Regions from separate parts of the Streptomyces sp. NPDC025638 genome, predicted to be linked through region 1. Evidence: riboswitches for the same ligand, from Rfam matches in the RefSeq annotation. Region 1 holds a riboswitch; the other holds the start of a gene.

Region 1 (5,718 bases):
GCCGACCCCGAACAGGCCCGGGCCCACCCCGACGCCGTACCCGCACTCTCCGAAATCGCCCCCAAGGTGGCCTCCGTCGCCGTGATCACCGGCCGCCCGGCCGGGGTCGCCGTGCGGCACGGCGGCTTCGCGGGCGTACCCGGCCTGGAGCACCTCGTCGTCCTCGGCCACTACGGCGCCGAGCGCTGGGAGGCCGTGACCGGAACCGTCAGCGCACCGCCCCCGCACCCCGGCGTCGCCGCCGTCCGCGCCGAACTGCCTGGTTTCCTGGACCGGATCGGTGCCTGGCGGGGGACCTGGATCGAGGAGAAGGGGCGGGCCGTCGCCGTCCACACCCGCCGCGCCGACGATCCGCAGGCCGCCTTCGAGGCCCTCCGCGAACCCCTCGCCGATCTCGCCACCCGGCACGGCCTGATCGTCGAGCCGGGCCGGCTGGTCCTCGAACTGCGCCCGCCCGGCATGGACAAGGGCGTCGCCCTCCTGGAGTACGTCCGCGACATCGGCGCCGAGTCCGTGGTGTACGCCGGCGACGACCTCGGCGACCTCCCCGCCTACGCCGCGGTCGACAAGCTCCGCTCCGACGGCGTCCCCGGCCTGCTGGTGTGCAGCGGCAGCTCGGAGGTGACGGAGCTGGCCGAACGGGCGGACCTGGTGGTGGACGGCCCGCACGGGGTCGTACGACTGCTGCGCGCGCTCGCCGCTCAGCTGGACTGACCGGCGTCCAGCGCGTGCAGCTGGTCCAGGAACCACTGAGCAGGGGTCAACGCGGTAGCCGCGGCAGCGAGCCGCTTCGTGCGCTCCGCCCGCTCCTCGGGGGGCATGGTCAGCGCCTGGTGCAGGGCGCCGGCCGTGCCCACGATGTCGTACGGGTTCACGACGATCGCGTCCTCGCCCAGCTCCTCGTACGCCCCGGCCTCCCGCGAGAGCACCAGCACGCACCCCTCGTCGGAGACGACCGGAATCTCCTTGGCGACCAGGTTCATACCGTCCCGGATGGGGTTCACCAGCGCCACGTCCGCCAGCCGGTACGCGGCCAGGGAGCGTGCGAAATCGTCCTTGACGTGCAGCACGACCGGAGTCCAACCCGGTGTGCCGTACCGGGAGTTGATGTCCTGCGCCAGGCGCTGGACCTCAGCCGTGTAGTCCCGGTACACGGCCAGGTCCTGCCGGGAGGGGTAGGCGAAGGCCACGTGCACGACCCGCTCGCGCCACTCGGGGTGGTCGTCCAGCAGCTGCCGGTACGCCAGCAGCCCACGCACGATGTTCTTCGACAGCTCGGTCCGGTCCACCCGGACGATCGCCATGCGGCCCTCACCGATCTCCGCCCGCAGCGCCGTCATCCGTTCGGCCACGTCCGGCTCGTGCGCCCGCTTGCGCAGGAAGTCCGCGTCCGCGCCGAGCCCGTGCACACCGATGCGCGTGCCGGACGGGATTCCGGGGCCGAGCACCGCATGGCAGCAGTCGGTGAACGCGTCTGCCCAGCGCCGGGTGAGGAAGGCCGCGCGGTCGGCGCCGAGGATGCCGCCGAGCAGCTCGGCCGCGATGTCGTCGGGCAGAAGCCGGAAGTAGTCCGGCGGGGCCCACGGGGTGTGCGAGAAATGGCCGATCCGCAGATCGGGGCGGAGCTGCCGGAGCATCCGGGGGGCCAGGGCGAGGTGGTAGTCCTGGATCAGCACCGCGGCGCCCTCGGCGGCCTCCTCCGCCAGCGCCTCGGCGAAGGCCCGGTTGTAGGCCTCGTACGACGCCCACTGGCGCCGGAACTCCGCGTCGAACACCGGCTCCAGCGGGGTCTGGTAGAGCATGTGGTGGACGAACCAGAGCACGGAGTTGGCGACGCCGTTGTACGCGTCGGAGAACACCGTCGCGTCGATGTCCAGCATGCGCACCTGCTGGCCGCCGGTCGCGTCCACGGACAGCCGCCGGCCGCCGTGCGAGCGGCGCACCGCCTCCCGGTCGGCGTCGCTCAGTGCGGCGCACACCCACACCGCGTCCGTGTGCGGCCCGATGGCCGACAGCCCCGAGACCAGCCCGCCGCCACCCCGCTTGGCGTGCAGCGCACCCCCCTCGCGCACCTCGTACGAAACCGGGCCGCGATTGGACGCGACCAGCACTTCAGCAGCACCGTGCGTGGAAGCCATACGCCTCAACCTAGCCCGGCCCGGAAACGCTCAAACGTACGTTCCACCCTGAGAGGGGGCCGTATACAGCCGTTCTCCAGCGATCAGGCCACTCTGCGCGAGGCGTACTCCGCGATCTCCGCCATCGGCGGCCGCTCCTCCGTGTCCACCGAGTAGGTGCGCGGCTCGAAGCCGTCCTCGCCCCGCTCGAACTGGGTGAGGGAGGGCCGGACGAGGTGACCGCGGGCCAGCCTCAGCTGCGCCGTCCGGTAGATCGCCGCCGCCATCCGGCCCAGCGCCTGCCCGTCCTGGTGCCGGTGCTTGCGCACACCCACGTCGACCTGCGCGAGGGCGTCCAGGCCCACCAGGTGCAGGGCGTCGACCAGCATGCCCAGCTCCACGCCGTAGCCGACGGGGAACGGGAGCTGTTCCAGCAGGGAGCGGCGGGCCGCGTACTCGCCGCCGAGCGGCTGCACAAAGCCGGCCAGCTGCGGCCAGTGCATGTTCAGCAGCGGGCGCGCCATCAGCTCGGTGACCCGGCCGCCCTGGCCCGTCGCCCCGCCCAGCGGTCGGTCGTACATCGCCTTGACCAGGTCGACTCCCGGGTCGGTCAGCAGCGGGCCGACGATCCCGGAGACGAAGTCGGAGGAGAACTCCCTCAGGTCGGCGTCGATGAAGCAGACGATGTCCCCGCTCGTGACCAGCAGGGAGCGCCACAGGACCTCCCCCTTGCCGGGAACGGCCGGAATGCGCGGCAGGATGTCGTCGCGGTGGACGACCCTGGCGCCCGCGGCGGCGGCCACCGCGGAGGTGCGGTCGGTGGATCCGGAGTCGACGACGACGATCTCGTCGACGAGCGGGACCTGCTGCATGAGATCGTGGCGGATCACGGCGACGATGTCACCGACCGTCTCCTCCTCGTTGAGCGCGGGCAGCACCACGGACACCGACTGACCCGTCCGCTGCTTGGCGGCGAGGATCTTGTGGAGGGGGCGATCGGTCACGGACCAGGAGCGGGTGGCCAGCCAGCGCTCGACTTCTTCCAGCACAGTCAGCGGCTCCTCACGTTGTCTCGCGGTTCGGACGACTATCTCAACTGTCCTGGCCTTCGGTTACAGTCTTGAACAACGCCGATGACCATCGCATGTCGAGGGTCGTGGGCGTTTACAACCACATACAGCTCATCCAGAGGGGCAGAGGGACACGGCCCGATGAAGCCCCGGCAACCCTCCAGTCGGTTCTCGTTCTCCAGCGAGGCTCCCGGCTAGGGAAGGTGCCAAATCCGTCTCACGGCGAGATGCGTCGTGAGGAAGATGAGGAGAAAGGGCCTCGCCTCCATGGCTGTGCAGACAGTTGCAAGCACCAGCAATCCCACCGTAGACCTCGGCCCGGCCGCTGCCCTGAGCTGTCGCGAGTGCGGTCACCGGGTACCGCTCGGACCGGTGTTCGCCTGCGAGGAGTGTTTCGGCCCGCTCGAGATCGCGTACGACTTCTCGGCGTACGAAACCGAGGAACTCCGCAGGCGCATCGAGGCGGGCCCCGCGAACATCTGGCGTTACGCGCCGCTGCTGCCCGTCCCCGCGGACGTGGCCGACAAGCCGAACCTGAACCCGGGCTGGACCAAGCTCGTCAAGGCCGACAACCTGGCGCGCGAGCTCGGTGTGACCGGCGGGCTCTACGTGAAGGACGACTCGGGCAACCCGACGCACTCCTTCAAGGACCGCGTCGTCGCCCAGGCCCTGGAGGCCGCCCGCGCCTTCGGCTTCACCACCCTGTCCTGCTCCTCCACGGGCAACCTCGCCGGGGCCGTCGGCGCCGCGGCCGCCCGCGCCGGCCTCCGCTCCTGCGTGTTCATCCCGCACGACCTGGAGCAGGGCAAGGTCGTCATGGCCGCGATCTACGGCGGCAACCTCGTCGGTATCGAGGGCAACTACGACGACGTGAACCGCTTCTGCTCCGAGCTGATCGGCGACCCGGCCGGCGAGGGCTGGGGCTTCGTCAACGTCAACCTGCGGCCGTACTACGCGGAGGGCTCCAAGACCCTGGCGTACGAGATCTGCGAGCAGCTCGGCTGGCGGCTGCCCGACCAGATCGTGGTCCCCATCGCGTCCGGCTCCCAGCTCACCAAGGTCGACAAGGGTCTGCAGGAGCTGATCAAGCTCGGGCTGGTCGAGGACCGGCCCTACAAGATCTTCGGCGCCCAGGCCGAGGGCTGCTCGCCGGTTTCCGTGGCCTTCAAGGGCGGGCACGACGTGGTCCGCCCGCAGAAGCCGAACACCATCGCCAAGTCCCTGGCCATCGGCAACCCGGCCGACGGGCCGTACGTCCTCGACATCGCGCGCCGCACCGGTGGAGCGGTGGAGGATGTGACCGACGAGCAGGTCGTGGACGCCATCAAGCTGCTGGCGCGTACCGAAGGCATCTTCGCCGAGACGGCGGGCGGTGTGACGGTGGGCGTGACGCAGAAGCTCATCAAGGACGGTGTCCTCGACCCGGCCAAGACCACCGTCGTCCTCAACACGGGCGACGGCCTGAAGACGTTGGACGCGGTGGCCGGTACGGGGCTCACCGCGACCATTCGTCCCAACCTTGAGTCGTTCCGAGAGGCTGGCCTCACTTGATCTCCTCCTCGGAGTCCCGAGGAGTCCAGCGGTCGCCCGCTGGGCTTCCTGCTTCACGGCCGACTGCCCCCGGGACGAACCCGAGCCGAGGTCTTACGTCAGCTCCACAGGCCGAAACCGCCGGCCCGGCGGCCGATACGCAACGTGGTCCTATCGTCACCGGAGGTCAAATCGTATGAGCGTGACCGTTCGCATCCCCACCATCCTGCGCACCTACACCGGCGGTCAGGCCGAGGTGACGGCCGAGGGCGCGACCCTCGCCGAGGTCATCGAGAGCCTGGAGAAGAACCACACGGGGATCGCCGCCCGTGTCCTGGACGACCAGGGCAAGCTGCGCCGCTTCGTCAATGTGTACGTCAACGACGACGACGTCCGCTTCGAGCAGGGCCTTCAGACGGCGACCCCCGACGGCTCGGGTGTCTCCATCATTCCGGCCGTCGCCGGCGGCTGATCATTACCGTGGGTAACGGCGGTTACCGAGTGTTCATCTGATTGCCTCCTCCGTGAGAGAAGCGGAGGGGGCAATTCAGTGTGATTGAGCGCGGTACAGTTGGGGAACTCGCTCCCGATCTCCGGGTCGGAATCCCTGGATTCATGCCGTAGGCCCGACAAGAAGTAGCCAAAGTGCGCGGGCTTTCTGCGGCTTTTATACCTTTTGCAGGGCCCGACTTGCCCTGAATTCAGGCGAATTCTCGCCACATTCCGGACCGGTCGCGTCCAGAATTCTCGTCCGATTGACCTGTTGCAGACGGCAGTTGGACAGATACATTCAGCCGCGGTCGACGCGTTCCGGCGCACGCCCCCAAGCCAATGGGGGGTGAGGTCTGACCCGGATCCGCGAGGTGTGGATCTGTGCAAGGGCCAGTAATAGGGGAGTTAGGCATGGCTCAGGGCACCGTCAAGTGGTTCAACGCGGAGAAGGGGTACGGCTTCATCGCGGTCGACGGTGGTGCGGATGTTTTCGTCCACTACAGCGCGAT
Region 2 (5,718 bases), on a different contig from region 1:
GGTGGAGGGAACGGACACGCACGTGGCCTTCCGCACGTACTCGCAGCACGACCTCGAGGCGGCGTTCTCGATCGGGCTGGACAACTAGCCCGCTCGGTCGGGACGGCTAGATGGTCACGTCGACCGCCGCGATCCCCGTGCCCGAGGGGACGTAGAGGCGGCCGGCGCGGACGACCGGGGTGTGCTGGTCGTCGCCCTGACTCCGGCCGATGTCCGCGCTCCAGCGTGGCCTGCCGTCGACCAGGGCCAGGGTCTGGATGCGGTTGTCGACGCGGGCGTACACGGTGTCGCCGGACACCACCGCGCCGGGAAGCGAAGAGGTGCCGTCGCCGACTTGGCGCGTCCACGCCTTGGTGCCGTCGGCGGCCCGCAGCGCGTAGACGCCGCCGTTCTCGGTGGCGACGGCGAGGGACCGGTTGCCGGGGACCGGGGCCGTCGGGCTGCTGTCCGGATTGCGCCACAGCCGCCTGCCGTCCGTGCTACGGAAGCCCTGCAGGCCGGGGGCGGAGTCAGCGAGCAGCGTCGTGCCGGCCAGCACCGACACCGTCACGTCGGCCCCTCCCGGCACCGACCACTTCCGGGAGCCGTCCGTGGCGTCCAGCGCCAGCAGCCGGTCTCCGTAGCTGCCGGTGTAGACCACGCCGCCCGCGACCAGCGGGATGCCGGTGGGGCCGGCGGGGGTCGTCACGAGCCAGCGCTCGCTGCCGTCGGGGGCGACGCAGCGCAGGCCTCCCGCGTCGGTGCTGCCCATGACGACGAGCACGTGGTCGCCGAGCAGGACCGGGATGCCGTAACCGTGGTCGCCGAGGGTCTGCTGCCACTTCGGGGTGCCGTCGAGGGCCACGGCGCGCAGGCGGCGCAGGTTGCGGTCGTGGTCCCAGGTCACGCAGTAGACACCGGCCGCGGTGACCACGGGGGTCGAGACGTCGTCACCGAGCTTGATCTTCCAGCGGCGGCTTCCCGTGCGGGAGACGGCGTGCAGGGTGCCGCTGGAGCTGCCTACGTAGACGGCGGAGCCGTCCGGGGAGAGGGCGACGCAGGGGCCGTCCAGCCCGCCGAGGCCGCCGACGTCGTACTGCCACCGCAGCACGGCGGGCCCGCCGGTACGGTCCCCGCTCGGTCGGGGCGCCCCCACGGACGTGCCTCCTCCCTCGCCCTCACTCCCCGCCCCCCGCTGCCAGAGCCACCCTCCGACCCCGGCCCCCGCGGCAACGAAGGCCCCACCGGCCAAGACCTTCAACAACCGCCGCCGCCCGGGAGCCACCGCACCGGCCGGGGTGACGGAGCTCGCGTACGTATCGGGCACGGGGACTTCAGCCACGGGCGGAGCAACGGCAGCGCTCACGGACGCGGGAACATCGGGCGCGGATGCGGCTGCCTCGGCCACCGGTGCGGCGCCATCCGCCACGGACGCGGCGATGTCGGCGACGGGCAGGGCACTTCCGGTCGCAGACTGGTCGGCATCAGTCACGGACGCGGTGCTGTCAGCCCCCGGCACACCGGCGTCGATCAAAGACGCGGCACCACCCGCGCCGGACACGGCACCGTGCGACGCAGACGCATCGACATCCGTCGCAGGCGCGGCAACGCCGGACGCAGAAACCCTGCCGCCAGGCCCGGACGCGACCATGTGAGCCCCCGGCACACCGGCGTCGATCAAGGACGCGGCAGCATCCGTGCCGGGCACGGCAGCCCCCGGCGCCAACGCGGGAGTCGGCGGTGTGGGGGTGTGCGGGGCCGCGTACTCCACGCCGGTCGCGTGGGCCGCCGGGATCCAGTGGGGTGTGGCGTGGGGCGGTGTGGGGTCGGGGGTGGCCGCGTACCAGCCCGGGCGGATGCCGGTGCGCAGTGAGGCCGGGGTGTGGCCGGTGGACGTCAGGAGGTCCGCGGGGGTCGGGCGCTCCAGTGGGTCCTCTCGCAGGCAGGCCGCCACCAGCGGGCGTAGGTCTTCCGGCACCCCGGACAGGTCGAAGTCGCGGGTCAGGATGCGCAGCAGGATCACCGAGTCCTGGCCCTCGCCGAACGGCTCGCGTCCGGCCGCCGCGTAGGCCAGGACCGCGCCCAGGGAGAAGACGTCGCTCGGCGGTCCCACCTGGCCGCCGTTGCGGATCTGCTCGGGCGAGACATAGCCGACCGAGCCCACCACCGCGCCGGTGCGGGTCAGCGCCGTGGCCTCCAGGGCCCGTACGATCCCGAAGTCGATGACCCGGGGGCCGTCCGCGCCCAGCAGGATGTTGGAGGGCTTCAGGTCGCGGTGGACCATCCCCTTGGCGTGGATGGCGGCGAGCGCCTCCCCGAGGGCCCCCGCCAGGACCCGTACCGCCGACCGGGGCAGCGCGCCCCCGTCCAGCACCGCGTCCCGCAGGTTCGGGCCCTCCACGAACTCCGTTGCCATCCAGGGCCGTTCCGCGCCGGTGTCGGCGTCCACCACCCGCGCGGTGTACGTGCCCGCCCCGCCGACGGTCTGCGCGGCCCGCACCTCATGACGGAACCGGGCCCGGAAGGTGCGGTCCTCGGCGTGCTCGGCGCGCACCACCTTCACCGCGAGCCTGAGTCCGGTGCGCGACTCGGCGAGATACACCTCGCCCATCCCGCCCGCGCCGAGCCTGCCCAGGACCTCGTACGGCCCGATCCGCCGCGGATCCGCCGCGCGCAGCGCGTCCACCCCGTGCTCCCCCGTCAAGAGTCCGGCTGACAGGGGGAGCGTATACCGCGGTGACGTACGGCGATCAGACGGCCGGGACGCAGCGCCCGTCCTCGGTGCGGTACTGCCACTTGGCGCCGTCCCGGACCAGTTCCTTCACGGCGTTCACGAACCGGTCGACGTGCTCGTCCGGCGTGCCCGCGCCGAAGCTGACGCGGACGGCGTTGAGGGACTTCTCGCCGGGCGCGGCCTCCGGAGCGCCGCACTCGCCCTGGGTCTGCGGGTCGCTGCCCAGCAGGGTGCGGACGAGTGGGTGCGCGCAGAACAGGCCGTCGCGGACCCCGATGCCGTACTCGGCGGAGAGCGCCGCGGCGAAGTGCGAGCTGTTCCAGCCCTCGACGACGAAGGAGATCACGCCGACGCGCGGGGCGTCGTCGCCGAAGAGGGAGAGGACGCGGACCTGCGGGACCTCGGCCAGTCCCTGCCTGACCTTGCGGATCAGGTACTCCTCGCGGGCCACCAGGGTGTCGAAACCGGCCTCGGTCAGGGCCTTGCAGGCGGAGGCGATGGAGTAGACGCCGATGACGTTCGGGGAGCCGGCCTCGTGGCGGGCAGCGGTCTCGTGCCACTCCACGGCCACTCCCCCGTCCGCACGGCGGCTGACCCCGCGGCTGGCGCCGCCGCCCGCCAGGTACGGCTCGGCCGCGCGCAGCCAGTCGGCGCGGCCGGCCAGCACACCGGAGCCGAAGGGGGCGTACAGCTTGTGGCCGGAGAAGGCGACCCAGTCGACGTCCAGGTCCTGGACCGACACCGGGTGGTGGGGGGCCAGCTGGGCGGCGTCCAGGACGATCCGGGCACCGTGCGCGTGGGCGGCGGCGGCCAGTTCGCGGACCGGCCACAGCTCGCCGGTGACGTTGGAGGCGCCCGTGACGCAGACGAGGGCCGGGCCGTGGCCGCCTTCAATGGACACAGTACGGTCGGCGAGGGCCCGCTCCAGGGTCGCGACCGCCTCGCGCGGGCTGCGCGGGGCGTCGAGGTAGCTGACCCGGGCGTCCTTCCAGGGCAGCAGCGAGGCGTGGTGCTCGGTCTCGAAGACGAAGACATGGCAGTCGGCGGGGAGCGCGGCGGCGAGCAGGTTGAGGGAGTCGGTGGTGGACCGGGTGAAGATCACCTGGTCGGCGTCGCGGCAGTCGAGGAACTCGGCGACGGTCCTGCGGGCGTTCTCGAAGAGGTCGGTGGAGAGCTGGGAGAGGTAGCCGGCGCCGCGGTGGACGCTGCCGTAGTAGGGGGCGTAGGCCGCCACGTCGTCCCAGACGCGCTGGAGGGCGGGGGCGCTGGCCGCGTAGTCGAGCGCGGCATAGGTGACTTCGCCGCCCGTGACGAGCGGGACGGTGACATCCTCCCCCAGAACGGGCAGCGGGGAACAAACGGTCTGGACGGCGGCAGCGGTGGAGACGGACATGGTGAACTCCCGTGAGAAGCAAGGCGGAACCACCACGCGAGCGCGCACGGCTCAAGCGTGGGGAAGGTGAAAGGGGTACGCGGAGGCGGGGCTCTACGCCCTATCGCATTCGCTTGCTCACAGAAGGCTCCCTCGACGACCAGGACCCCTGGTGTACGAGGGGTCCGCGCTTGCCGTAGACCTCGCTGCCTACGACCTGGTCCTCACCCGGGGCACCCCGCCACGGACGGAGGGTTGCCGGACAGTCGGCCGGGGCCTCATGACTGTCACTCATGACCTGGACAGGAAAGTACGTGAAGTGATCGCGGTCCCGCAACCCGTGTCCGGATCGCGGGACCGCCGACCGCTCATGTCATGCGTTGCTGGCGGCCACCCACCGCTCCAGCACCCGCTTGGCCGACCCCGAGTCGATCGACTCCGCGGCCTTGGCCATCTGGGCGCCGAGCTGCTCGGCGAGGGTGCCGGGGCCCGGGTCGAGGGCCACCAGGGCGGCCGCCGAGTTCAGCAGCACCGCGTCTCGTACGGGGCCCTTCTCGCCGTCCAGCAGCCGCCGGGCGACCTCCGCGTTGTACGACGGGTCCCCGCCCCGCAGCGCCTCCACCGGCACCAGTTCGAGGCCGACGTCCCGCGGGTCGAAGCTCTCCTCGGTGACCTTGCCGTCCCGGACGACCCAGACGCGGGAGGTGGACGTCGTGGTCAGCTCGTCGAGCCCGTCGTCGCCGCGGAACACCAGGGAGGAATTGCCGCGCTCGGCCAGGACGCCCGCGATCATCGGCGCCAGCCGGGGGTCCGCGACACCGACCGCCTGGGACCTGACCTTGGCCGGGTTGGTCAGCGGGCCGAGGGCGTTGAAGACCGTACGGATGCCCAACTGGCCGCGGGCCGCGGCGACATGGCGCAGCGCCGGATGGAACTTCACGGCGAAGCAGAAGGTGATGCCCGCCTCCTCCGCGACCTCGGCGACGCGCTGGGGCGTCAGGTCGAGGTTCACGCCGAGCTTCTCCAGGACGTCGGAGGAGCCGGACGCCGACGAGGCGGCCCGGTTGCCGTGCTTGACGACCTTGGCGCCGGTGCCGGCCACCACCAGCGCCGACATCGTGGAGATGTTCACCGTCTTCGCGCCGTCGCCGCCCGTGCCGACGATGTCGACCGTGCGGCCGGACACCTCGATCACCTTGGCGTGCTCGTACATCGCGCGGACGACACCCGTGATCTCCTCGACGGTCTCGCCCTTGGCCCGCAGTGCCACCACGAAGCCGGCGATCTGCGCGTCGGTCGCCTCGCCGCGCATGATCCGGTCCATCGCCCAGGCCGTCGCGTCGGCGCTCTGGTCACGACCGTCCAGCAGGGCGTTCAGTACCTCGGGCCAGGAACGGCCCGCCGCGGTGTCGCCTCCAGCGGGGGTCACAGCGCTCATAAGCCGCTCCTGGGTGAGGTCCCGGATTCCGGGACGCGAATCTCAACAAGGTCCACCCTATCCAGCCGCCGGGCATGGCGAAGGGCCCCGTCCGAACACCGGACGGGGCCCCTGCCGTGGCGTGGCGTGCGCAGCGATCAGTGGTGGCCGTGGCCGCTCGTGATCTCCTTGTACTCCTCGACGGTGGCCTTCGGG

Evidence for each region. A riboswitch is a leader RNA that binds a small molecule or an ion and turns the genes downstream of it on or off. The one in region 1 is predicted to bind S-adenosylmethionine.
Region 2: it holds a riboswitch for S-adenosylmethionine, as region 1 does, so the genes downstream of both, ACZ4EG_RS14775 (aminotransferase class V-fold PLP-dependent enzyme) here and thrC (threonine synthase) in region 1, are expected to answer to the same signal.

What each region holds. Positions count from the first base shown of each region.
Region 1 is NZ_JBVHLX010000015.1:98,860-104,577, forward strand. It holds gene otsB (trehalose-phosphatase) at 1-714, shown strand, start outside; gene ACZ4EG_RS33980 (alpha,alpha-trehalose-phosphate synthase (UDP-forming)) at 702-2,138, opposite strand; gene ACZ4EG_RS33985 (glucosyl-3-phosphoglycerate synthase) at 2,222-3,166, opposite strand; SAM riboswitch class I at 3,296-3,437, shown strand; gene thrC (threonine synthase) at 3,455-4,738, shown strand; gene ACZ4EG_RS33995 (MoaD/ThiS family protein) at 4,914-5,189, shown strand; gene ACZ4EG_RS34000 (cold-shock protein) at 5,621-5,718, shown strand, end outside.
Region 2 is NZ_JBVHLX010000005.1:157,115-162,832, reverse strand. It holds gene ACZ4EG_RS14785 (Lrp/AsnC family transcriptional regulator) at 1-88, shown strand, start outside; gene ACZ4EG_RS14780 (protein kinase domain-containing protein) at 107-2,665, opposite strand; gene ACZ4EG_RS14775 (aminotransferase class V-fold PLP-dependent enzyme) at 2,730-4,106, opposite strand; SAM riboswitch class IV at 4,268-4,384, opposite strand; gene trpD (anthranilate phosphoribosyltransferase) at 4,459-5,523, opposite strand; gene qcrB (cytochrome bc1 complex cytochrome b subunit) at 5,661-5,718, opposite strand, start outside.